DNA from 2 places in the Pseudomonas sp. S30_BP2TU TE3576 genome. Region 1 is predicted to be linked to the other one. Evidence: riboswitches for the same ligand, from Rfam matches in the RefSeq annotation. Region 1 holds a riboswitch; the other holds the start of a gene.

The links. A riboswitch is a leader RNA that binds a small molecule or an ion and turns the genes downstream of it on or off. The one in region 1 is predicted to bind cobalamin.
Region 2: linked by a shared signal. The riboswitch ahead of ABIA48_RS26400 (CbtB domain-containing protein) and the one ahead of cobO (cob(I)yrinic acid a,c-diamide adenosyltransferase) in region 1 are both predicted to bind cobalamin.

The regions. Positions count from the first base shown of each region.
Region 1 is NZ_JBNDLK010000001.1:1,397,358-1,409,421, reverse strand. It holds gene ABIA48_RS06380 (C40 family peptidase) at 1-371, shown strand, start outside; gene ABIA48_RS06375 (C40 family peptidase) at 539-1,075, shown strand; gene ABIA48_RS06370 (class I SAM-dependent methyltransferase) at 1,094-1,756, shown strand; gene ABIA48_RS06365 (PQQ-dependent sugar dehydrogenase) at 1,877-3,190, opposite strand; gene ABIA48_RS06360 (hypothetical protein) at 3,257-3,841, opposite strand; cobalamin riboswitch at 3,995-4,228, shown strand; gene cobO (cob(I)yrinic acid a,c-diamide adenosyltransferase) at 4,311-4,922, shown strand; gene ABIA48_RS06350 (cobyrinate a,c-diamide synthase) at 4,919-6,319, shown strand; gene bluB (5,6-dimethylbenzimidazole synthase) at 6,316-6,966, shown strand; gene cbiB (adenosylcobinamide-phosphate synthase CbiB) at 6,963-7,871, shown strand; gene cobD (threonine-phosphate decarboxylase CobD) at 7,864-8,856, shown strand; gene ABIA48_RS06330 (cobyric acid synthase) at 8,853-10,304, shown strand; gene cobU (bifunctional adenosylcobinamide kinase/adenosylcobinamide-phosphate guanylyltransferase) at 10,427-10,948, shown strand; gene cobT (nicotinate-nucleotide--dimethylbenzimidazole phosphoribosyltransferase) at 10,945-12,000, shown strand; gene cobC (alpha-ribazole phosphatase family protein) at 11,997-12,064, shown strand, end outside.
Region 2 is NZ_JBNDLK010000001.1:5,759,616-5,771,679, reverse strand. It holds gene ABIA48_RS26415 (ATP-binding protein) at 1-920, opposite strand, end outside; gene cobN (cobaltochelatase subunit CobN) at 1,071-4,919, opposite strand; gene cobW (cobalamin biosynthesis protein CobW) at 4,923-5,993, opposite strand; cobalamin riboswitch at 6,097-6,309, opposite strand; cobalamin riboswitch at 6,505-6,730, shown strand; gene ABIA48_RS26400 (CbtB domain-containing protein) at 6,852-7,043, shown strand; gene ABIA48_RS26395 (CbtA family protein) at 7,055-7,762, shown strand; gene ABIA48_RS26390 (cobalamin biosynthesis protein) at 7,759-8,172, shown strand; gene cobM (precorrin-4 C(11)-methyltransferase) at 8,257-9,003, shown strand; gene nfuA (Fe-S biogenesis protein NfuA) at 9,200-9,784, opposite strand; gene ABIA48_RS26375 (fatty acid cis/trans isomerase) at 9,971-12,064, opposite strand, start outside.

The sequences.
Region 1 (12,064 bases):
GTTTCGGCGGTACTTCTGAAGCCGGCTTCGATTGCAGCGGTTTCATCGGCTACCTGTTCCGCGAAGAAGCGGGCATGAACCTGCCACGCTCCACCCGCGAAATGATCAACGTGGACGCTCCGCTGGTCTCGCGCAGCAAGCTGGAACCGGGCGACCTGCTGTTCTTCGCAACCAATGGTCGTCGCGGCCGTGTCAGTCATGCCGGGATCTACCTGGGTGACAACCAGTTCATCCACTCCAGCAGCCGCCGTAGCGGTGGTGTGCGAATCGATAGCCTGGGCGACAGCTACTGGAGCAAGACCTTCATCGAAGCCAAGCGCGCCCTGGCAATGGCACCCAACGCCTCGCCAATCGTTACCGCACGTAAATAAGCGGACACTTTATAAGGCGAACTTAAAGTCTTACTTGAAGTTTGCAGCATAGCCGCTAGAATCCTGATGTATTAATGATGGCAAACCGCCTGCGTCACGCGCAGGCGGTTTTCTTTTCTGCACTCCCGGCAGGAAAAACGCCGCAGCCTGATCAGGATGCTCTGCTTATGACGACGTCGGCTCGCCTCGCAATCATGTTCTTCGCCGCGCTGCTCAGTGCCTGCGCCAGCCGCACACCGCCTCCTGCGCCGGTGGTTCGCGCTCCCATCGTATTTGGCTCCTCACAAGCTTTTTCGCCCGAGGCGGAAGACGTGCTGTTTCGTGCGCTCGGCCTGGTGGGTACACCTTATCGCTGGGGTGGCAACACGCCGGATTCCGGATTTGATTGCAGTGGTTTGATCGCTTACGTGTACCGCGATGTCGCCGGCATTTCCTTGCCGCGCACCACTCGCGAGATGATCTCGATGCAAGCGGCGAGTGTGGGCAAGGAAGGCCTGCAAACCGGTGACCTGATTTTCTTCGCCACCAATGGTGGTTCCCAGGTCAGTCATGCCGGTATCTACGTGGGAGAAGGACGTTTCGTCCACGCACCAGCCACCGGCGGCACTGTGAAGCTCGATAGCCTGTCCAAAGCCTATTGGCAAAAGGCTTATCTGAGCGCAAAACGTGTTCTGCAGCCTGAACATTTGGCGCGCAATCCATAACTTCCGGAGCTGGTTGTCATGACTGCTCGCACGCTCAATCTCGACGATGCCCTGTACCAATACCTGCTCGATGTTTCCCTGCGCGAAACGCCACTGCTCAAGCGCTTGCGCGATGAGACCCAGGCGCTGCCGATGGCGCGTTGGCAGGTGGCGCCCGAGCAGGGACAGTTTCTCGCTTTGCTGGTGAAGCTGACAGGGGCGAGGCGCTTGCTCGAGGTCGGCACCTTTACCGGTTACAGCGCGCTGTGCATGGCGGCAGCATTACCCGCTGACGGTTCGCTGATTTGCTGTGATATCGCCGGCGACTACAACGCCATCGCGCGACGGTACTGGCAAGAAGCAGGGCTCGCCGGGCGGATTGACCTGCGTCTGGCTCCGGCACTGGAAACCCTGGCCGAGCTTGAGCGACAAGGGCAGGGCGAGTCGTTCGACCTGGTATTCATCGATGCCGACAAGGCCAACTACCCAGGTTATCTGGAACACGCCCTGCGTTTGCTGCGGGTCGCAGGGCTGGCGGTATTCGATAACACCCTGTGGAGCGGGCGCGTACTCGAGGCCAGTCCCGAGAGTGCAGACACCCGAGCGATCCAGGCGCTCAACCGAGCCTTGAAAGACGATGCGCGGGTGGATCTGTCGTTGTTGCCGTTGGGTGATGGGCTCACTCTCTGTCGCAAACGCTGAACCCTGTGGGAGCGGGCTTGCTCGCGAAAGCTGATTGACAGTCAACATTGATGTTGAATGTTATGACGCCTTCGCGAGCAAGCCCGCTCCCACATTGGGTAGAGGTTGGCAGTTGGGCGTTTATTTAGCCGCCGAAACCCGCCACACCTTGTTCCCCACATCATCGGCCACCAGCAGGTCGCCTTGCTGGTCGATCACCACGCCTACCGGGCGACCCATCGCTTGTTCCTTGTCGTTGAGGAAGCCGGTGAGCACGTCAACCGGTTTTCCCACAGGTTTGCCGGTGCTGAACGGCACGAAAATCACTTTGTAGCCGCTGTGGGGTTTGCGGTTCCACGAGCCGTGCTGACCGATGAATGCCCCTTGCGTGAAAGGCGCCGGCAGCTTGCTGTTTTCGGCGAAGGTCAGGCCAAGGGATGCCGTGTGCGGGCCGAGCGCGTAGTCCGGGGCAATGGCCTTGGCCACCAGGTCCGGGTTTTGCGGCTCGACGCGAATGTCGACATGCTGCCCGTAGTAACTGAACGGCCAGCCATAGAACCCGCCGTCCTTCACCGAGGTGATGTAGTCCGGCACCAGGTCGCTGCCGATTTCATCCCGTTCGTTGACCGCGGTCCACAGCGCGCCACTGTGCGGTTCCCACGCCATGCCGTTGGGATTGCGCAGGCCGGAGGCGAATATGCGATGCTGGCCGGTGGCACGATCCACTTCCCAGATCGCTGCGCGACCTTCTTCCTTGTCCATGCCGTATTCGGCGACGTTGCTGTTGGAGCCCACGGTGACGTAGAGCTTGCTGCCGTCCTTGCTGGCGATGACGTTTTTGGTCCAGTGGTGGTTCAGCGGGCCGCCGGGCAAATCGACCACTTTGACGGGTTGCGACTTGATCGCCGTGTCGCCGGTTTCATAGTGGAATCGCAACAAGCGATCAGTATTGGCAACGTACAGATTTTTGCCGACCAGTGTCATGCCAAACGGCGAGTTGAGGTTTTCCAAAAACACGGTTCGGGTTTCCGCGATGCCGTCGTGATCCTTGTCCCGTAGCAACGTGATGCGGTTCGGGCTGGGCACGGTAGAGCCGGCACGCCCCATGACTTTCTTCATGACCCAACCGCGAATGCCATTACCGTCTTCGGGTTTGGGTGGTGCGGCGGTTTCCGCCACCAGCACATCGCCATTGGGCAGCACATAAAGCCAGCGCGGGTGATCCAGGTGTTCGGCAAAAGCGGCCACTTGGGTGCCATTGGCAGCGATGGGCTTTGCACCCTCCGGCCAGCCAATGGCAGGTGCAATGTTCACGGTCGGAACCAGGGTCTTGTTGGGTTCTGGTAGTTGAGGTGACGGGCCGGTGCCGTCGGAGACTTGCAGCCTGGAGGTCTCGCCACAAGCGGCGAGCCCTCCGCAGAGCGCGATAACGAGAACGAGCGGGGGCGTGCGCATGCTGATGTTCCCTATGAATGCCTTGTTCTAATCATAGAGAAGCATAGCCATCCGATGGTTCAACCCTTAGCCGCGTGCTTCCTTGAACAGAACCGCAATGCCGGGGTGATAGTTGCCGGCTTCGTTGCGCAACTTGCGATAGGCGTAAGGGAAATACCAGGCCACAGCGCAGGTGTGTTCCTTCTGCAGGTCGTCGACCATGTCCTGGAGTTCTTCCGGCGTGGCGCCTTGCTGGGCTTTTTGCGGGGCGACGAACAGGCAGCCGAGCTTCAGGTCGCTGGCATGGCTCACTCGCTTTGCGTCGCTGGCGATATCGAGCAGGGCCTGGGTCAGATTGAGACTGTTGACCCGTGGCCAGCGCTGGCTGGTCTGGATGTAGGCGCGGGTTTCGGGCGAGGCGAGGAACAGGTCGGCGCGGCTGTTGCGTTCGCCTTCTTCGGTCTGTTTACGGGTTGGTGTCTGTTGCAGCGTGACCATCTCGGCCATCCAGGCTGCGGCAGACAGCAATCCGAGATTGGCTTTTTCGTCGTGCCAGTACGGTGTGTCGCCATCACCGCGGACGGCGTTATAGCGGTCGATGCATTCGAACCAGTGCTCGAGCACCGGGCGCAGGAATTCCAGCTTTGGATTGCTGATGATCATGCCTTGCATGGGCTCACCCTTGTTATTGTGTTGTGGGGTTGTGGCTCTTTGATATCACTGCTGAGAGCGTGGCACAAGATTGGCGTCAGTTTATTGATTGACAGCAGTTATTCGGCAGGTGGCCTCCCGGCTTTAATTGACGCTCCACCCCCAACCCTCTAACCTTCGCGGCTTGTTTCAGGTGCTCTGTGGCTTGGGTCGACAGAGTGAAACAGGGAAGCCGGTGAGTGAGTTCTTCTTCTAGTCGAAGGCCCGCAATTCCGGCGCTGCCCCCGCAACGGTAAATGAGTGAAAACTGTGTCTGGTGCCACTGTGTCGATTTGATGCGGGAAGGCGCACAGTCTGGCCCCGCGGCCACTCATGAGCCCGGAGACCGGCCTGATTCATCCAGCGGCATCACGGTGGGCGATGCCAGGCTTTTTGCCTTCTATTGTTGTGCCTGCCCGCCGTTATTCCAGCCTCAACGGAGAGCTCCCCCATGACTGATACCCCCGATCGTGACGAACGCCACCTGGCGCGCATGCAGCGCAAAAAAGCCGTGATCGACGAGCGCATCGCCAATTCGCCGAACGAGTGCGGCCTGTTGCTGGTGCTGACCGGCAACGGTAAAGGCAAGAGCAGTTCGGCCTTCGGCATGCTCGCCCGCGCCATGGGGCACGGTATGCAATGCGGCGTAGTGCAGTTCATCAAGGGCCGCAACAGTACGGGCGAAGAGTTGTTCTTCCGACGCTTTCCCGAGCAGGTGCGCTTTCACGTGATGGGCGAAGGTTTTACCTGGGAAACCCAGGATCGTCAGCGCGATATCGCCGCCGCCGAAGCCGCCTGGGCGGTGTCCCGGGAACTGTTGCGCGATCCGTCCATCGGTCTGGTGGTGCTGGATGAGCTGAACATCGCCCTCAAGCACGGCTACCTCGATCTCGATCAGGTGCTCAGCGACCTGCAGGCCCGACCGCCGATGCAACACGTGGTGGTCACCGGTCGTGCCGCCAAACCGGAAATGATCGAGATGGCCGACACTGTCACCGAAATGGGCATGATCAAACACGCCTTCCAGGCCGGGATCAAAGCGCAGAAAGGCGTCGAGCTGTGAACACGCCTCGTCATTGCCCGGCGGTACTGATTGCCGCGCCGGCCTCCGGCCAGGGCAAGACCACCGTCACCGCGGCGCTGGCCCGATTGCATCGCAATCAGGGGCGCAAGGTTCGCGTATTCAAGTGCGGTCCGGACTTTCTCGATCCGATGATCCTCGAACGTGCCAGCGGTGCGCCGGTGTATCAACTGGACATGTGGATGGTCGGCGAGCAGGAAAGTCGCCGGCTGCTGTGGGAAGCCGCCGCTGAAGCCGACCTGATCCTTATCGAAGGCGTCATGGGGCTGTTCGACGGCACGCCGTCGAGCGCCGATCTGGCGCGACATTTCGGTGTGCCGGTGCTGGGTGTGATCGATGGCACCGCCATGGCCCAGACCTTTGGCGCACTGGCCTTGGGGCTGGCGCGTTATCAGCCGGACTTGCCGTTCGCCGGGGTGCTGGCCAATCGTGTCGGCACGCTGCGCCACGCGCAACTGCTCGAAGGCAGCCTGACGGAAGGTTTGCGCTGGTACGGCGCGCTGTCCCGGGAAACCGGGATCGAATTGCCGAGCCGACACCTGGGGCTGGTGCAAGCCAGTGAGTTGAACGATCTTGACCTGCGCCTCGATGCGGCAGCCGATGCCCTGGCCAGCAGTTGCGAGGTCGCGCTGCCACCGGCAGTCGAGTTTGCCGCCCCCGATGCCATCGTCGTCGAACCGCTGCTGGCCGGTGTGCGCATTGCTGTCGCCCGTGACGAAGCCTTTGCGTTCACCTACGGCGCGAGCCTGGATTTGCTGCGGGCGATGGGTGCCGAGCTGTCGTTCTTTTCGCCGATCCGCGACAGTGCGTTGCCGGAGGCGGACAGCCTGTATCTGCCGGGTGGTTACCCGGAACTGCACCATGTCGCACTGGCACAAAACACCGCGATGCTCGAGGCGATCCGCGCGCACCACGCCGCCGGCAAACCCTTGCTCGCCGAGTGTGGCGGCATGCTGTATCTGCTCGACGCCCTGACCGATGTCGAGGGCACTCGTGCCGAACTCGTTGGCTTGCTGGCCGGCGATGCGGTCATGCAAAAGCGTCTGGCAGCGCTGGCGTTGCAAGCGGTGGAACTGCCGGAAGGTTCGCTGCGCGGGCACACCTATCACCATTCGCTGACCACTACTGAACGGGTGCCGATTGCCCGTGGCACGAGCCCTAACGGCGGGCGTGGAGCAGAGGCGGTTTACCGTGACGGGCGGATGACCGCCTCCTACGTGCACTTTTATTTTCCGTCCAATCCCACGGCGATTGCCGCGCTGTTTGCGCCGAGCCTTGAGGCCGCTTTCGCGAACAAGCCCGCTCCCACAGGGGATCGCGTTTCTTCAAACAGCTCACTTTTAAATGTGGGAGCGGGCTTGCCCGCGAAGAGGCCATGACCGACAACGCATTCTCCGAAGTCGAGCGCGCAGCGGTCTACCGCGCCATCGCTGAACGCCGCGACATGCGCCACTTCAGCGGCGGTACGGTCGAGCCCGAATTGCTGCGACGTCTGCTCGAGGCCGCGCATCAGGCGCCGAGCGTGGGCTTGATGCAGCCTTGGCGCTTCATCCGCATCAGCGATCGCGCCTTGCGTGGGCAAATCCAGGCCCTGGTGGAAGAAGAGCGCATTCGCACCGCCGAGGCTCTCGGCGAGCGCAGCGATGAGTTCATGAAGCTCAAGGTTGAAGGTATCAGCGATTGCGCCGAGGTGCTGGTCGCCGCACTGATGGACGACCGCGAGCGGCATGTCTTCGGGCGCCGCACCTTGCCGGAAATGGACATGGCTTCGTTGTCCTGTGCGATCCAGAACCTGTGGCTGGCGTCCCGCGTGGAAGGGCTGGGCATGGGCTGGGTGTCGCTGTTCGAGCCGCAAGCCCTGGCCGATCTGTTGAAGTTGCCACCCGGAGCCAAACCGCTGGCGGTGCTGTGCCTGGGGCCGGTGAGGGAGTTCTATCCGGCGCCGATGCTGGTACTCGAAGGCTGGGCGCAGGCGCGTCCGCTGCAGGAATTGCTGTACGAAAACTTTTGGGGAGTGAGTCAATGAGTATGGCGTTGTTGAGTGTCGCCGCGGTTGCGCTGGATGCGCTGCTGGGCGAGCCCAAGCGCTGGCATCCGCTGGTGGCGTTCGGCCGTTTTGCCGAGCGCATCGAGCAACGTTTCAACGGCGGCGGTCGAGGCTGGCGCAGCCATGGCGTCACCGCGTGGGTGATCGCCGTGCTGCCGCTGGTGCTGTTGGTCACGGCATTCTCCTGGGCGCCGTACGTTGGCTGGATCGTCGAGATTCTCGCGCTCTATAGCGCCCTGGGCATGCGCAGCCTCGGTGAGCATGTCACGCCTGTAGCCACGGCCTTGCGCGGGGATGATCTTGATGAAGCACGCAAACGCGTGAGTTATCTGGTCAGTCGTAAAACCAGTGATCTGGATAAAACCGAAGTCGCCCGTGCCGCCACCGAGTCGGTACTGGAAAACGGCAGCGATGCGGTGTTCGCGGCGTTGTTCTGGTTTGCCGTGGCCGGCGCGCCGGGCGTGGTGCTCTACCGTCTGAGCAATACGCTGGATGCGATGTGGGGCTATCGCAACGAGCGATTCGAACGCTTCGGCTGGGCGGCGGCAAAGATCGACGACGTCCTCAATTACATTCCTGCGCGTCTGGTGGCGCTGACTTACGCGCTGCTGGGTAAAACCCGTCTGGCGTTGAAATGCTGGCGCACCCAGGGGCCGACCTGGGACAGCCCGAACGCCGGTCCGGTGATGGCGGCAGGGGCGGGTGCCCTTGGCGTCGAATTGGGTGGGGCGGCAATTTATCATGGTGAACTGCATCAGCGTCCGCAGTTGGGTGAAGGTGCGCCGGCGGATGCCGACTCCATTGACCGGGGCTGGCAGTTGGTCCAGCGCGGGGTCTGGTTATGGCTGCTGATTCTCTGCATAGGAGCCGAATTTTATGCTTGAGCACGGTGGACGATTGCGCAAGGCAGCGCTCGAATACGGCATAGATGAAGCCGAGTGGCTGGACCTGTCGACGGGCCTTGCGCCCTGGCCGTTCCCGGTGCCGGAGATTCCGCTGCGGGCCTGGGCCCGTTTGCCGGAGGCGGACGATGGTCTGGAGCAGGCCGCCTGCGATTACTACGGCACCTTGCAGGCATTGCCGGTGGCTGGCTCGCAAATGGCGATTCAACTGCTGCCGCGATTGCGTCGGGCGGGCAAGGTCGGCGTGCTGTCGCCGTGTTATGCCGAGCACGCCGAAGCGTGGCGTCGCGACGGCTACATCGTGCGCGAAGTGCTGGAGCATGAAGTCGACTTCTTTATCGACAGTCTCGACGTGCTGGTGGTGGTCAATCCGAACAATCCCACGGGCCTGAGCCTGACGCCCAGTCGCCTGCTCGACTGGCACACGCGGCTGGCCCAGCGCGGTGGCTGGCTGGTGGTGGACGAAGCGTTCATGGATAACACGCCGCAACTGAGCCTGGCGCCGTTTGCCCATCAAGTCGGATTGATCGTATTGCGCTCGTTCGGCAAGTTTTTCGGCCTGGCCGGTGTGCGCCTGGGGTTTGTGCTGGCCGAGCGCAAGTTGCTCAAGCTGCTGGCTGAACAAGTGGGGCCGTGGGCCGTCAGCGGGTCAACCCGGGTAGTGGGCCAGGCCTGTCTGCGCGATACCGAAGGGCAGGCGCGGCAACGGGTGCGCACCGAAGCGGCCAGCGAGCGCCTGGCGTCGTTGCTGGAACAACACGGCTTCAAGCCCGAAGGCGGTTGCGCGCTGTTCCAGTGGCTGATCACCGAACGCGCCGAAGAACTGCATGAATTCATGGCCCGGCGCGGCATTCTGCTGCGGTTGTTCACGCACAACAGCAGCCTGCGATTCGGCTTGCCCGGTGATGAAATCGCCTGGGTGCGACTGACGCAGGCGTTCGAAGATTTCGCCAAGGAAAACCAATGACCACGCTGATGGTGCAGGGCACCACATCGGATGCCGGTAAAAGTACGCTGGTGACCGCGCTGTGCCGTTGGGTCACGCGTCAGGGTGTCAGAGTGGTGCCGTTCAAGCCACAGAACATGGCCCTCAACAGTGCGGTGACCGCCGATGGTGGCGAGATTGGCCGCGCCCAGGCGGTACAGGCCCAGGCCGCACACCTCGAACCGCACACCGACATGAACCCGGTATTGCTCAAGCCCAACAGTGACACCGGTGCCCAGGTGATCATCCATGGCCGAGCCGTCACGACCATGAACGCCGTCGCCTATCACGACTACAAAACCATCGCCATGCAAGCGGTGCTGGCCTCCCATGAGCGCTTGAGCACGGCGTATCCGCTGGTGATGGTCGAGGGCGCGGGCTCTCCGGCGGAAATCAACTTGCGGGCCGGCGACATCGCCAACATGGGCTTTGCCGAAGCGGTGGATTGCCCGGTGGTGTTGATCGCCGATATCAATCGCGGCGGGGTTTTCGCCCATCTGGTGGGGACCCTCGAGCTGCTGTCACCGAGCGAACAGGCGCGGGTCAAAGGGTTCGTCATCAATCGTTTTCGCGGCGACATCGCGTTGTTGCAGCCCGGTCTCGACTGGCTTGAAGCGCGCACCGGCAAACCGGTGATCGGTGTGCTGCCGTACGTGATGGACCTGCACCTGGAGGCCGAGGACGGTATCGATCAACGCCAGACCGATAAAGCCGAACAGGTGCTGAAAGTGCTGGTGCCGGTGCTGCCGCGCATCAGCAATCACACCGATTTCGATCCACTGCGCCTGCATCCGCAGGTAGACCTGCAATTCATTGGCCCCGGCCAGGCGATTCCCCCCGCCGACCTGATCATTCTTCCTGGCTCGAAAAGTGTGCGCAGCGACCTTGCGCACCTGCGGGCCAACGGTTGGGAAACCGCCATCGCCCGGCATCTGCGTTATGGCGGAAAACTGCTGGGGATCTGTGGTGGCCTGCAGATGCTCGGCGAGCAAGTGCATGACCCCCTGGGCCTCGAAGGTACACCGGGTTCCAGCGCCGGCCTGGGTCTGCTGGCGTTCCAGACCCAGCTCGAACAAGAGAAGCAGCTGCGCAATGTGCGTGGCCGCCTGGCGCTGGAAGATGCGCCGGTATCAGGCTATGAAATTCATGCTGGCGTGACCTCCGGGCCAGCGTTGGAAAACGCCGCCGTGCAACTGGATGACGGCCGCTGTGATGGTGCGCAAAGTGCTGACGGGCAGATTTTCGGCACCTACCTGCACGGCCTGTTCGAATCGCCGGCGGCGTGCAGCGCGTTGCTGCGCTGGGCCGGTTTGCAGGATGTGCAGGCCGTGGATTACCACGCCTTGCGCGAGCGTGATATCGAGCGGCTGGCGGATCTGGTGGAGAAGCATCTGGATACCGGGCTATTGCGGCGGCTCTGCGGGATTTGAGGTGAAAGCTCTGGCCTCTTCGCGAGCAAGCCCGCTCCCACAGTTGACCGCGTTCTAATGTGGGAGCGGGCTTGCTCGCGAAGACTGAAGTGGCCTCACCGCCCATTTGAAAGGATGTAACCATGCTCCAACTGATCCTCGGCGGCGCCCGTTCCGGCAAGAGTCGCCTGGCTGAAAAGCTCGCCATCGACAGCGCTCTGGCCGTCACCTACATCGCCACCAGCCAGCCACTGGACGGAGAAATGAGCGAGCGGGTGGCCCATCACCGTGCCCGTCGTCCTGCCGAATGGGCATTGATCGAAGAACCCGTCGAACTGGCCCGGGTGCTGCGCGAATCCGCTCGCGCCGACCGCTGCCTGCTGGTGGATTGCCTGACCCTGTGGCTGACCAATCTGCTGATGCTCGACGATGCCGGGCGCCTGCAAGCCGAGCGGGATGCTCTGCTCGAATGCCTGGCATCGTTGCCGGGTGAAATCATTTTTGTCAGCAACGAGACCGGAATGGGTGTCGTGCCGCTGGGCGAATTGACTCGCCGCTATGTCGATGAAGCCGGATGGCTGCATCAAGCTCTGGCTGAGCGTTGTCAGCGCGTCGTCCTGACCGTCGCCGGCCTGCCCCTGACTCTGAAAGGAAATGCGTTATGACTCAATCCTGGTGGCTGAACCCGTGCAAGCCGGTCGATACCCAAGTGCTCGAACAAGCGCAGGCGCGGCAACAGCAACTGACAAAACCGGCCGGCTCCCTCGGTCAGCTGGAATCGGTGGCGGTGCAACTGGCGGGTTTGCAGGGGCGGGTCAAGCCGAGTCTGGAGCACGTGTGGATCGCGATTTTTGCCGGTGACCATGGCGTCGTCGCCGAGGGCGTGTCGGCGTTTCCCCAGGAAGTGACCGGGCAGATGTTGCACAACTTCGTCAGCGGTGGTGCCGCGATCAGCGTGCTGGCGCGGCAACTGGGCGCTTCCCTTGAGGTGGTTGACCTTGGCACGGTGATGCCGTCGTTGAACCTGCCGGGCGTGCGCCACCTGAACGTCGGTCCGGGCACGGCCAATTTTGTACAGGGGCCGGCCATGACCGAGGTCCAGGGGCAACTTGCCTTGCAGGCCGGCCGTGACAGTGTGCAGCGGGCAATTGCCTCGGGTGCGCAGTTGTTTATCGGTGGCGAAATGGGCATCGGTAACACCACCGCCGCCAGCGCCCTGGCGTGCGCGCTGCTTGATTGCCCAGTAGGTCATTTGACCGGGCCTGGCACCGGGCTCAACGCCGAAGGTGTCAGCCACAAAGCCCAGGTGATCGAGCGCGCCCTGACATTGCATGGCGCGCAGCGTAGTGATGTCTTGCAGACGTTGTTCAACCTCGGCGGTTTTGAGATCGCCGCGCTGGTCGGTGCCTATCTCGCTTGCGCTCAAGAAGGTGTCGCGGTGCTGGTGGACGGCTTCATTTGCAGTGTCGCGGCGCTGGTTGCGGTGCGCTTGAATCCCGAGTGTCGGCAGTGGCTGTTGTTCGGGCATCGCGGCGCCGAGCCGGGGCATCGCCATGTGCTGGAAACCTTGAATGCGCAGCCGTTGCTCGATCTCGGCCTGCGTCTTGGCGAAGGCAGTGGCGCGGCACTGGCCGTACCGCTGCTGCGTCTGGCTTGCGACCTGCACGGGAAGATGGCGACCTTCGCCGAAGCCGCCGTGGCAGATCGTCCGGCATGACCTTGCGCGTGGATCTGTTGCGTCACGGTGAAACCGAACTCGGCGGCGGCTTGCGCGGCAGCAT
Region 2 (12,064 bases), 4.4 Mb from region 1:
TCACCCGGATTGTCGTTCTGCGGCGCGGTTTGTGGCGCAGTTTGGGATTGCGCAGGTGCCGGCGGCGAATGCTCGCGACGACGATGGCGCAAGGCGAACTCGGCGACTGCGTCGATATCGGCCTCGGCGATGGCGTTCGCCCCGCGCCAGGCGGCGTGAGCCCGGGCGGCACGGAGCCACACCAGATCGGCACGCAAACCATCGACGCCAGCGGCAAAGCAACGTTCGGTAATGTGTGCCAGTGCCTGGTCGTCGAGGGGAATGCTTGCCAGCGCATTACGTGCGTTCTGGCAACGTACACGCAAAGACGCCTGCGCGGATTCCCATTCAGCGCAGAAACCTTGCGGGTCGCTGTCGAAATCCAGGCGACGGCGGATAATCTGGCCTCGTTCGGCAGGCGCGGTGTGGCCACCGAGGGCGACGTTCAAGCCGAAACGGTCGAGCAGTTGCGGACGCAGCTCACCCTCTTCCGGATTCATGGTGCCAATCAGCACGAACTTCGCCGAGTGCCGATGGGAAATACCGTCGCGCTCGACCAGATTGGTGCCGCTGGCGGCCACATCGAGCAGCAGGTCAACGAGGTGATCGGGCAACAGATTGACCTCGTCGACGTAAAGCACGCCACCGTCAGCCTTGGCCAGTACGCCGGGGGAAAACTGTGCGCGACCTTCGCCCAGTGCTGCGTCGAGATCGAGAGTGCCGACCAGGCGCTCTTCGGTGGCGCCCAGCGGCAATGTGACGAACTGCCCGCTGGCCAGCAGGTCCGCCAGACCGCGAGCCAGGGTCGACTTGGCCATGCCTCGCGGGCCTTCGATCAAGACACCGCCGATTTTCGGGTCGATGGCAGTCAGGTACAGGGCCAGCTTCAAATCGTCGGCGCCGACCACGGCGGAGAGCGGGAAATGCGGGGTGTCGGTCATAGTTCTTTCTCAGTCATGGTCGGTGATGTCACAGGCACCTATATCCCTGTGGGAGCGGGCTTGCTCGCGAAGAGGCCATCACATCCAACATCATCGTTGGCTGACAAATTGCCTTCGCGGGCAAGCCCGCTCCCACAGGGTTTGCGGTGATTAGCTGTCTTCTTCTATATCCAGCAACAGATTTTCCAATGCCTCGCGGTAGGCGCCGGGGTCTTTCCACATCCCGCGTTGTTGCGCCTCGAGCATACGTTCAGTCATGTCGCGCAAGGCATGGGGATTGTGTTCACGGACAAAATCCCGGGTGTCAGGGTCGAGCAAATAGGCGTCGGCCAACAACGCGTACTGGTGATCGTCGATCAATTGCGTGGTGGCGTCGAAGGCGAACAGGTTATCGACGGTCGCGGCCATTTCAAATGCGCCTTTGTAGCCGTGACGTTTAACGCCCTCGAGCCACTTTGGATTGGCCGCCCGGGAGCGGATCACCCGGTTCAGCTCTTCCTTCAAGGTGCGGATTTTCGGCAAGTCCGGCTGGCTGTGGTCGCCATGATAACTGGCTGCGGCCTCACCTTTCAGGCTTTCCACCGCCGCGAGCATGCCACCCTGGAACTGGTAGTAATCGTTGGAGTCGAGCAAATCGTGCTCGCGGTTATCCTGGTTTTGCAGCACTGCTTGCACCTGGCCCAGACGCTGGGTGAATTGCTCCCGAGCCGCGGTACCTTCGTCAGAGCCGCCGTAAGCGTAGCCGCCCCAGTTCAAATAAACGGCGACCAGATCCTCACGGGTCTGCCATAGACGACCGTCGATGGCGCCCTGCACACCTGCACCGTAGGCGCCGGGCTTGGCCCCGAAAATCCGCCAGCCGGCCTGACGTCGCGCCGTGTCTTCATCGAGCCCCGCCTGCCGCAAGGCTGCACGTTCGTCGCGCACCTTGGCCGCCAGCGGGTTGAGATCGTCCGGCTCATCGAGGTCGGCGACCGCTTGCACCGCCGCGTCAAACAAGCGGATCAAATTGGCAAAGGCATCGCGGAAAAAACCGGAGACACGCAAGGTCACGTCGACTCGCGGGCGGTCGAGCAAACTCAACGGCAGAATCTCGAAATCATCGACCCGCTGGCTGCCGGTCGCCCAGACCGGACGCACGCCCATCAACGCCATGGCCTGGGCGATGTCATCGCCACCGGTGCGCATGGTCGCGGTGCCCCATACCGACAGACCGAGCTGGCGCAAATGGTCGCCGTGATCCTGCAGGTGCCGCTCCAGAATCAGGTTGGCCGACTGAAAACCGATGCGCCATGCTGTGGTGGTCGGCAAATTGCGCACGTCCACCGAGTAAAAGTTGCGCCCGGTGGGCAGCACGTCCAGGCGCCCACGACTCGGCGCACCGCTGGGGCCGGCCGGGACGAAGCGCCCGCTGAGGGCGTCAAGCAGACCGCGCATTTCCGCGGGGCCGCAGGCGTCCAGCCTTGGTGCGACCACTTCGCGCAAGCTGTCGAGGATGGCTTGCACTTCATTCCAGTTTGCCCCTTGTGGGAGCGGGCTTGCTCGCGAAAGCGGTGGGTCAATCGACATCAATGTTGAATGCTCAACCGATTCGCGAGCAAGCCCGCTCCCACAGGGGTTATTCAACGCGTCCGAAATCAACTGCGCGGCAAACAGTTCCAGGCGCTCGCGGGTATCGCCCGCCGTACGCCAAGTGTCGTCGCTGATAAGCAAAAGAGGCTCGGGACGCGGCCCCGCCCAGGACTCGGCCAGTACACAATCAAGCGGATCGAAACCCAGTCCGAAGGCCTTGGCCAGCGCCCGCAGCAGACTCGATTGCGCACCTCGGCCATCGCCCCTTGGAATGCGCAACAACGCCAGCAAGGTGTCGATGCGCAAACGACCGGTGGGCGATTCGCCGAACACATGCAGGCCATCGCGGATCTGCGACTCTTTCAAGTCGCACAGGTAGGTGTCGAGTCGCGGTAACCAGACCGCCGCGTCGGCATCGCTGTCGAGCTGTTCGTCCAGTTGCAGTTCACGGTCAATGTGCGTGTCGCGCACCAGTTGCAGGATGTCGCGCTGCAACTCTCGGGCGCGGCGCGGATCGAGCAACTGCGCTTCGTAATATTCGTCCGCCAACAGCTCGAGGTTGCGCAACGGGCCGTAGGTTTCGGCGCGGGTCAGCGGTGGCATCAGGTGATCGATGATCACAGCCTGGGTCCGCCGCTTGGCCTGGGCGCCCTCGCCCGGGTCGTTGACGATGAACGGATAGATGTTCGGCAGTGACCCGAGCAACGCGTCCGGCCAGCAGTGCTCCGACAACCCCACGCCTTTGCCCGGCAACCATTCGAGGTTGCCGTGCTTGCCGACATGGATCACGCCATGCGCGCCGTAGGTGTTGCGCAGCCAGAAGTAAAACGCCAGGTAACCATGGGGCGGAACCAGGTCCGGATCGTGATACACCGCGCTCGGGTCGACCTGATAACCCCGCGCCGGTTGAATGCCGACGAAAGTCAGGCCAAAACGCAGGCCGGCGATCATCATCCGTCCGCTGCGGCACATCGGGTCGTTTTCTGGCGTACCCCAGCGTTCGAGCACAGCCGCGCGGTTGGTTTCGGGCAGTGCGTGGAACATCGCCAGATATTCGTCCAGCGCCAGACTTTGCTGACACGGACGCAGGTCGAGGGTATCCAGATCGTTGCTGACGCCACCCAGCAACTGCTGGATCAGCGCGGTGCCGCTGTCGGGCAATTCGGCCGGCAACGGATAACCTTCGGCATGCAGCGCCCGCAGGATATTCAGTGCGGCGGCCGGGGTGTCGAGCCCGACGCCATTACCGATGCGACCGTCGCGGGTCGGGTAATTGGCGAGAATCAACGCAATGCGTTTATCAGCATTAGGTACCCGCGCCAGATCGACCCAACGCCGCGCCAGTTCGGCCACGAAATCCATGCGCTCCGGTTGCGGCCGGTAGCAAACCACATCCGACTGACTGCGCTCACTGCGCCACGCCAGATCCTTGAAACTGATCGGGCGACTGATGATGCGGCCGTCCAGTTCCGGCAAGGCAATGTGCATCGCCAGGTCACGGGGGCCGAGGCCCTGTTCGCTGGCGCGCCAACCCGGTTCGTTGTCCTGTGCGCAAATGGCCTGAATCACCGGAATATTGCGGCGAAACGGGCGCAGATGCGGGGCTTCGGGGCTCGACTGGGCGAACCCCGTGGTGTTCAGGATCACCGAGACGCTGGCCTCATCCAGCCAGTCCTCGACCACGCCAAGGCAACCGGGTTCTTTCAGGCTGGCCAACGCAATCGGCAACGGATTCAACCCCGCCGCCTGCAATCGCTGGCAAAAAACATCAATGAAAGCAGTGTTCGCCGCCTGCAAATGCGAGCGGTAAAACAACACCGCCGCCACGGATTGATCGGCGTGCCAGTCGGCCTGCCAGTCGCTCAGTGCGGCAGAGTGTTTGTGCGGATGGTAAATCGCCGTGCGTGGCAGGGTTTGCGGCTCGCCCCAGGTGTAATCGCGTGCCAGCCAGCGGCTCGCCAGGCAGCGGAAAAAATTCAGCGCATTACCCATGCCGCCCTGACGCAGAAACTGCCAGAGCCGATCGCGATCCTCGGCGCCGACCGTGCTCAGGTCGCTGAGCTCCGGGTCCGGGCGATCATCGCCCGGCACCAGAATCACCTGCACGCCGCGCTGCGACAGTTCAACCAGACGCTCGATACCGTAACGCCAATAGGCGATGCCGCCGTGCAGCGAAATCAGGATCACCTTGGCGTGACGCAGAACCTCATCGACGTACAAGTCGACCGAGGCATGGTTCTGCACCTGCATCGGGTTGGCCAGGCGCACGCTCGGGTAATCGCCGGGCAACTGCTGCGCCGCTTCGGCGAGCAGCGCCAGGCTGGAATCGCCACTGCACAGGACCACCAGGTCGGCGGGGGTTTGTCCAAGGTCGGCGATGTTGTCATCCGACACGAAACCGCCGGGCTGGGTCCTGAGCAGGTGCATGGCTTACACGCTGAGCGCGGCGCGCAATTGCGCTTCGAGAACAGTGGCGTCCAGTTCCTGGCCAATCAACACCAGGCGGGTGATGCGCGCTTCTTCGGCGCCCCACTGGCGGTCGAAATGCTTGTCGAAACGCGTGCCCACGCCCTGGATCAGCAGGCGCATCGGTTTGTTCGGGATCGCCGCAAAACCCTTGACCCGCAAGATGCCGTGCTGGACTACCAGTTGGGTCAGCGCGTCCATCAGCAGGCTTTCGTCGGCCTGGGGCAGTTCGATGGAGATCGAATCGAAGGCGTCGTGATCGTGGTCGTCATGATCGTCGTCGCCATCGTGATGATGGTCGTGGTGGCTGTGACGGCTGTCGATGTGTTCTTCGGAGCCGGCACCCAGGCCGATCAGCACGTCCAGCGGCAGGCGACCGCTGCTGGCTTCGACGATTTTCACCGCAGGCGGCAATTCTTCGGCGACTTCCAGGCGCACGCGGGCCAGGTCTGCCGGGTTGATCAGGTCGGTTTTGTTGAGGATGACCAGGTCGGCGCTGGCCAATTGGTCGGCGAACAGCTCGTGCAGCGGCGATTCGTGGTCCAGGTTCGGGTCGAGTTTGCGCTGGGCGTCGACCTGATCGGGGAATGCGGCGAACGTGCCGGCGGCGACAGCCGGGCTGTCGACCACGGTGATCACCGCGTCAACCGTGCAGGCGCTACGGATTTCCGGCCACTGGAAGGCTTGCACCAGCGGCTTTGGCAGTGCCAGGCCCGAGGTTTCGATCAGGATGTGATCGAGATCGCCGCGACGGGCCACCAGTTCGCGCATCACCGGGAAGAACTCCTCCTGGACGGTGCAGCACAGGCAGCCGTTAGCCAGCTCATAGACTCGGCCGTTGGCCTCTTCTTCGGTACAGCCGATGGAACATTGCTTGAGAATTTCGCCGTCGATGCCCAACTCGCCAAATTCATTGACGATCACCGCGATGCGGCGGCCCTGGGCGTTGTCGAGCATGTGCCGCAGCAGCGTGGTTTTACCCGAGCCGAGAAAGCCTGTGACGATAGTGACGGGGAGTTTGGCCAGTGTTTTCATCGGATGCCCTTTGGCTAAGCTGGCGGGCATACGGGACGACAACCGGCAACGCGGGCGCGCGTGCCTGAAGAGTTCGCCACCGGATCACCCCGCCCGGTTGAAAGTGAGAATCTGTGTCGAGGCAGGTCTCCTGGCTGACGGTGTGCCAGCCTTGAGCCTGGCATTCGCTGCGCCTTCCCGCCGGACTCATGGATTGAGCCTGCAGTGGCGTGGCAGCGAACATCACCGTTCACAGTTGCGGGGGCAGCCGCGGCATTGACCGCGTTCCCTTCTTAGCTTCGGCAAACGCCGAAGAACCTCGAAAGCGCAAGGCTACGCATGGTCTTGGGGCGGGTCAATGTTCACGTGACTTCTGCGGTGTGCCCTTCGCGAGCAAGCCCGCTCCCACATTTGATCGGGTTCTTTCAGGGGAAAAGGGTCAAGTGTGGGAGCGGGCTTGCTCGCGAAGAAAGCGACTCGGTTTACAGTTGAGAACCCTTGCCAATTGACGCCCAACCCCCTCCCATGCTCTCCTACACGCCTTGTTACGGGTGCCCTTCACAGGGTGAAACGGGAAACCGGTGAATCATGTGCTTTACTCTTAAGCCATGTCAGTCCGGTGCTGCCCCCGCAACGGTAAGCGAGCGAAGCATCAGATCCACTGTGCCACTACGGCATGGGAAGGTGATGCTTTCAGGAACAGGCAGAGGCCTGCGCCCCTCGTGAGCCCGGAGACCGGCCCGCAACACAAAGTGACCAGTACGATCACTGAACCAACAAACCCGCGGTGGGCGGGCGCTGTTTGAAACGCTGCGCGCCTGGTCGTGCAGTTTTTTGCATGCGCTCTTATTCCCCGCTGACAGACCAGAGGGATACGCCATGTCGATCATCAGCAGCACCGGCCACATCACCACCAGCACCACTTCTACCCTGGCCCAACGTCTGACCGCCGCCGTCTGCGCGTCGATCCTGGGCGCCTGTCTTGTCTATTTCGCCGGTTTCTCGCACATCGAAGCGGTGCACAATGCCGCCCACGATACCCGTCACAGCTCCGCGTTCCCGTGCCACTGAGAGCTGTTGACATGATCAAGCGTATTGCGCAAACCGCAGGCTTCACCGGACTGCTGGCCGCCCTGTTGTTGACCCTGCTGCAAAGCTTCTGGGTCGCGCCGCTGATTTTGCAGGCCGAGACCTACGAAAAAGCCGAACCGGCCGCCGTTGAAGTTCACCAGCACGCCGATGGCGCCATGGCTGCTCACACCCACGATGCGCAAGCCTGGGAGCCGGAAGACGGCTGGCAGCGTGTGCTGTCGACCACTGGCGGCAACCTGGTGGTGGCCGTCGGTTTCGCCCTGATGCTGGCCGGCCTGTACACCTTGCGTGCACCGACCAAAACCTCTCAAGGCCTGCTCTGGGGCCTGGCCGGTTATGCGACCTTCGTGCTCGCACCGACGCTCGGCCTGCCACCTGAATTGCCCGGCACTGCCGCCGCCGATCTGGCACAACGGCAACTGTGGTGGATCGGCACCGCCGCCTCCACCGCCGTCGGTATCGCCCTGGTTGTGTTCAGCCGTCACTGGCTGATGAAAGTCCTCGGTGTGGCGATCCTCGCCGTTCCCCATGTGATTGGCGCACCGCAACCGGAGGTGCATTCGATGCTCGCTCCGCAAGCACTGGAAGCCCAGTTCAAAATCGCTTCGCAGCTGACCAACGTGGCATTCTGGCTGGCCCTGGGCCTGATCAGCGCCTGGTTGTTCCGCCGCAAAAGCGATGGTCAATACCACGCATGACTGCTGCCAGCACAGCGCCGACCCTGGTGGTCGGCCTGGGCTGCCAGCGGGGCTGCCCTGTCAGCACGCTGCGGGCGCTGCTCGACCAGGCGCTGGAAGCGCATCAGATCCCGCTTCATGAGATCAAGGCCCTGGCCAGCATCGATTTGAAGCGCAACGAACCTGCACTGATCGAACTGGCGAAGCAGCTTGGCCTGGAATTGATGTATTTCAGCAGCCAGCAACTTGCCGCTTATGAGCAGCAACTCAGTCATCAATCGCAGATAGCGTTTGAGCGCACCGGTTGCTACGGCGTGGCGGAAAGCGCCGCGCTGGCCCTGGCCGAACAACTGGCCCAGGCCCCGGCAAAACTGCTGATCCCACGACAAAAATATGCCCAGGCGACCCTGGCATTGGCCGGCGCGGCATAAAAACCCCGATAATCCCCGCCATTGATCATGAACAATCTTCATCTGAAGCCCTGTTCATCCCCCTTTTTCCCACAGGAACCGACGATGACCGTCTACTTCATTGGCGCAGGTCCCGGCGACCCCGAACTGATTACCGTCAAGGGCCAGCGACTGATTCGCAGCTGCCCGGTGATCATTTATGCCGGCTCTCTGGTGCCGGCCGCCGTACTGGAAGGTCATTGTGCCGAACAGGTGGTCAACAGCGCCGAACTGCACCTGGAACAGATCATCGACCTGATCAAGAGCGCCCACGCCAAAGGCCAGGATGTGGCCCGAGTGCACTCCGGCGATCCGAGTCTGTACGGCGCCATTGGCGAGCAGATTCGCTATCTGCGTGAGCTGGGCATTGCGTTCGAGATCGTGCCCGGTGTCACCGCAACGGCAGCTTGCGCGGCCCTTTTGGGCGCCGAACTGACGCTGCCGGACGTTTCACAGAGCGTGATCCTGACTCGCTACGCCGACAAAACCGCCATGCCAGCCGGAGAGGAGTTCTCCAGCCTGGCGCAGCACGGTGCGACCATGGCGATTCATTTGGGGGTTAATCACCTGCCGAAGATCGTTGAAGAGCTCGTGCCGCATTACGGTGCCGATTGCCCGATTGCGGTGGTGCATCGCGCGAGCTGGCCGGATCAGGATTGGGTGGTGGGAACGCTTGAGGATATTGCCGGGAAGGTTGAGGCGAAAGGCTTTCGCCGTACGGCGTTGATTCTGGTGGGTCGGGTGCTGGGCAGTGACCATTTCAGCGAGTCATCGCTGTATCGCGCGGGGCATGCGCATCTTTACAGACCCTGATTCACCACCAACCCTGTGGCGAGGGGGCTTGCCCCCGTTCGGCGGCGTAGCCGTCGCAAAATCTGTGCGCCCGTTTTAAAAGCCGGGGCCGCTTCGCAGCCCAACGGGGGCAAGCCCCCTCGCCACAGGTTTCCAATGCCCCATAAAAAACGGCGCTCACGGGGCGCCGTTTTTTCGTTTCGCAGCGAACACCTTATTAGTAGTAGGCGTTTTCTTTCTGCGTGTGGTCGGTTACGTCGCGAACGCCCTTGAGCTCGGGAATACGCTCGAGCAAGGTGCGCTCGATGCCTTCCTTCAGCGTCACGTCGGCCTGGCCGCAGCCCTGGCAACCACCGCCGAACTGCAGGACAGCGATGCCGTCTTCAACCACGTCGATCAGGCTGACCTGGCCGCCGTGGCTGGCCAGCCCCGGGTTGATCTCGGTTTGCAGGTAATAGTTGATGCGCTCGTTGACCGGGCTGTCGGCGTTGACCATCGGTACTTTGGCGTTTGGCGCCTTGATGGTCAGTTGGCCACCCATGCGGTCGGTGGCGTAGTCGACAACGGCATCGTCCAGGAAGGCTTCGCTGAAGTGGTCGATGTACGCGGTGAAGCTTTTCAGCCCCAGCGCGGTGTCTTCGGGTTTTTCTTCGCCCGGCTTGCAGTAGGCAATGCAGGTTTCGGCGTACTGGGTGCCAGGCTGGGTGATGAAGACGCGGATGCCGATACCCGGGGTGTTCTGCTTGGAGAGCAGATCAGCCAGATAATCGTGGGCGGCGTCAGTAATGGTAATAGCGGTCATGGAAACTCCTCGCAGGCTTGGGCGCAGTTTACGCCAATCAACGCGCCGGACAAAGTCCTAGTATTTTTGTCGGGAAAGAATTGTGAGAGCGGGCTTACTCGCGAGGGCGTCGTGTCAGGCAAATCAATTGCGCCTGACACACCGCTTTCGCGAGCAAGCCCGCTCCCACAGGGGATCCGTGGTTTTTCAGAGGTTCTCGTAGCGATTCATGTCCAGCACGCCCTCTTCCACCGGATTGGTTTCCTGGATGTAGCGGCTCAGGTCATGGAAATACGGCCAGAATTGCGGATGACTGCGACGTATCCCCCAACGTTCGACGATTTTCTCGAAGCTGTCGGTATCCCTGGCGTTCTCCATTGCATCCACAAACGCCGGCACTTGCTCGGCCGGAATGTTGAACATGAAGTTCGGATAGCTGCTGAGCACACCCGGGAAAATCGTCAGGGTGTCGAGCCCCGGCTGATAGCGCAGCGATTCGCCGAGCAGGAACGCGACGTTGCTGTGAGCACGGTTGCGCAGCAGGCTGTAGATCTCACGCTTGCCGCTGCTGGTTTCGATACGCAGCATGGTCGCTTCCGGCAGTTGATCAATCACTTTCAACCCGGCCGCCGGACGCGAGGTCAGGCGGCTCAGCGCCTGCTCGGCACTTTGCAGGCCCGGATCAATGTTCGGCCGCGAGCAATAGGCACCGTCGCAGCGGTTGATCGGATCTGGCCTGGCATTGAGGTCGCCATAGCGGGAGAGCAATTGCCGGGCGAAATCTCGCTTGGGGTCCTGCGGGTTCAGATTCAGTGCCGTTGGCTTGTCGTTATCGATGGTCTCGTAGTCCAGCCACATCTTGAACTTGCCACTGTTCTGATACCAATCGTCGAGGTAGCCATCCCGGGAATCGGCGGGCATCAGGCGCAGGAAGTTCTGCTCGGCACCATTGCGGATCAGGTCGAAATACAGCCGCGTCTGGGCCTGATGGGACACGTTGCCGAACACATCGAAATTGACTGCCAGTTGATAGTAGGTGCGCTCCAGCAGCGGATAGTCGAACAGCCACACCGTTTGCGGCACGTCGCCGATCAGGCCTTTGGTCACCGAAGCACTGTCGAAATGGCGGAAGATACTCAGCAACGCATTGTCATTGCCCGCCCACAGGGTCGACCAGCTCGGCGCCGGCTGATCGGCGTAGCTGTCCCGGCGCAAGGCTTCGTATTCATTACGCTTGTCGCGGTAGTCGTGCCACAGGCTGAGGACGCTGCCGACATCATCGTTCTGCCCCGGCATTGCCAGCAACGGCGTGGCCTGTCCCCGATAGTTCGGGTCGATGATGTAGAGGTCGTGTTCGGGCGCCTGGAACAGCGCCCAGAAATTATCGCGGATCACGTCCGTGGCGATCTGGCCACGACACACCGGCCCACGGATAAACGTGCGCACAAAGTACTCGGCGTTATCGAGCATGAACTGATAGCGCGCCTGGGCCGGAATCGCTTCGAAGGTGGCAAACGGGTTGGCCCGGCTTTGCGGCCCATAGCCCGGCAATGCGTTGACCTGCCAGTTACCGCTGTAGAACAGCGACTTGACCCGCGCCAGCTTCGCCGAACTCAGCGGATAGGTGATATGGGTCTTGTGCACGATCACGCCCTGCACCGGCCACAAGCGGTAGTAAAACTGCGTGCCCGGGTCATCGTTCGGGCGCCGGGTGTTGATCAGGTCAATCGGCTGGCCGCTGGGCGTGCGCGAACGCACCCACTGGAAGAAATGCCCGGGCTCGCCATCCTTGAAGTAGAGGTGGGCGAGGAACCAGTGCTCGTACAACCAGCGTCCCACCAGACTTTCCCGGGCCCCCGGCGCATTGAGCAGGTTTTCCCACTGGAGCACTTGTCGGGCTTCTTTTGCACTGGGGACCAGGCCCTGCTGGTCGATAGGCGCCCCGGCCGCCAGCCAGCGTTGCAGCGTCTGGTACTGCTGATCGGTCAGGCCGGTCACCGCCAGCGGCATGCCCTCCTTCGGGTGCGACGCGGCATAGCCGTCAAACTCCGCGGGCATGGCGCACATGTTTTCCCGGTTCAGGCCCAGGACGATGTCCTCCGGCAGCCTGGCGTTGGGCTGCAACGGGGTTTTGTGACCCAGCTCCAGCATCCGCGCCATCAATGCAGCCTGACTGCCCTGGGCATCGAGCACCGAATAGAAGCCCTTTTGCTGCCAGGCGGTTTTTCCGGAGGCGTCAAAAAACAGCCGTGTCGGGGCCACTGCTTTAGTGCGGTCACCGTCATAAACCGGGACTTTCGT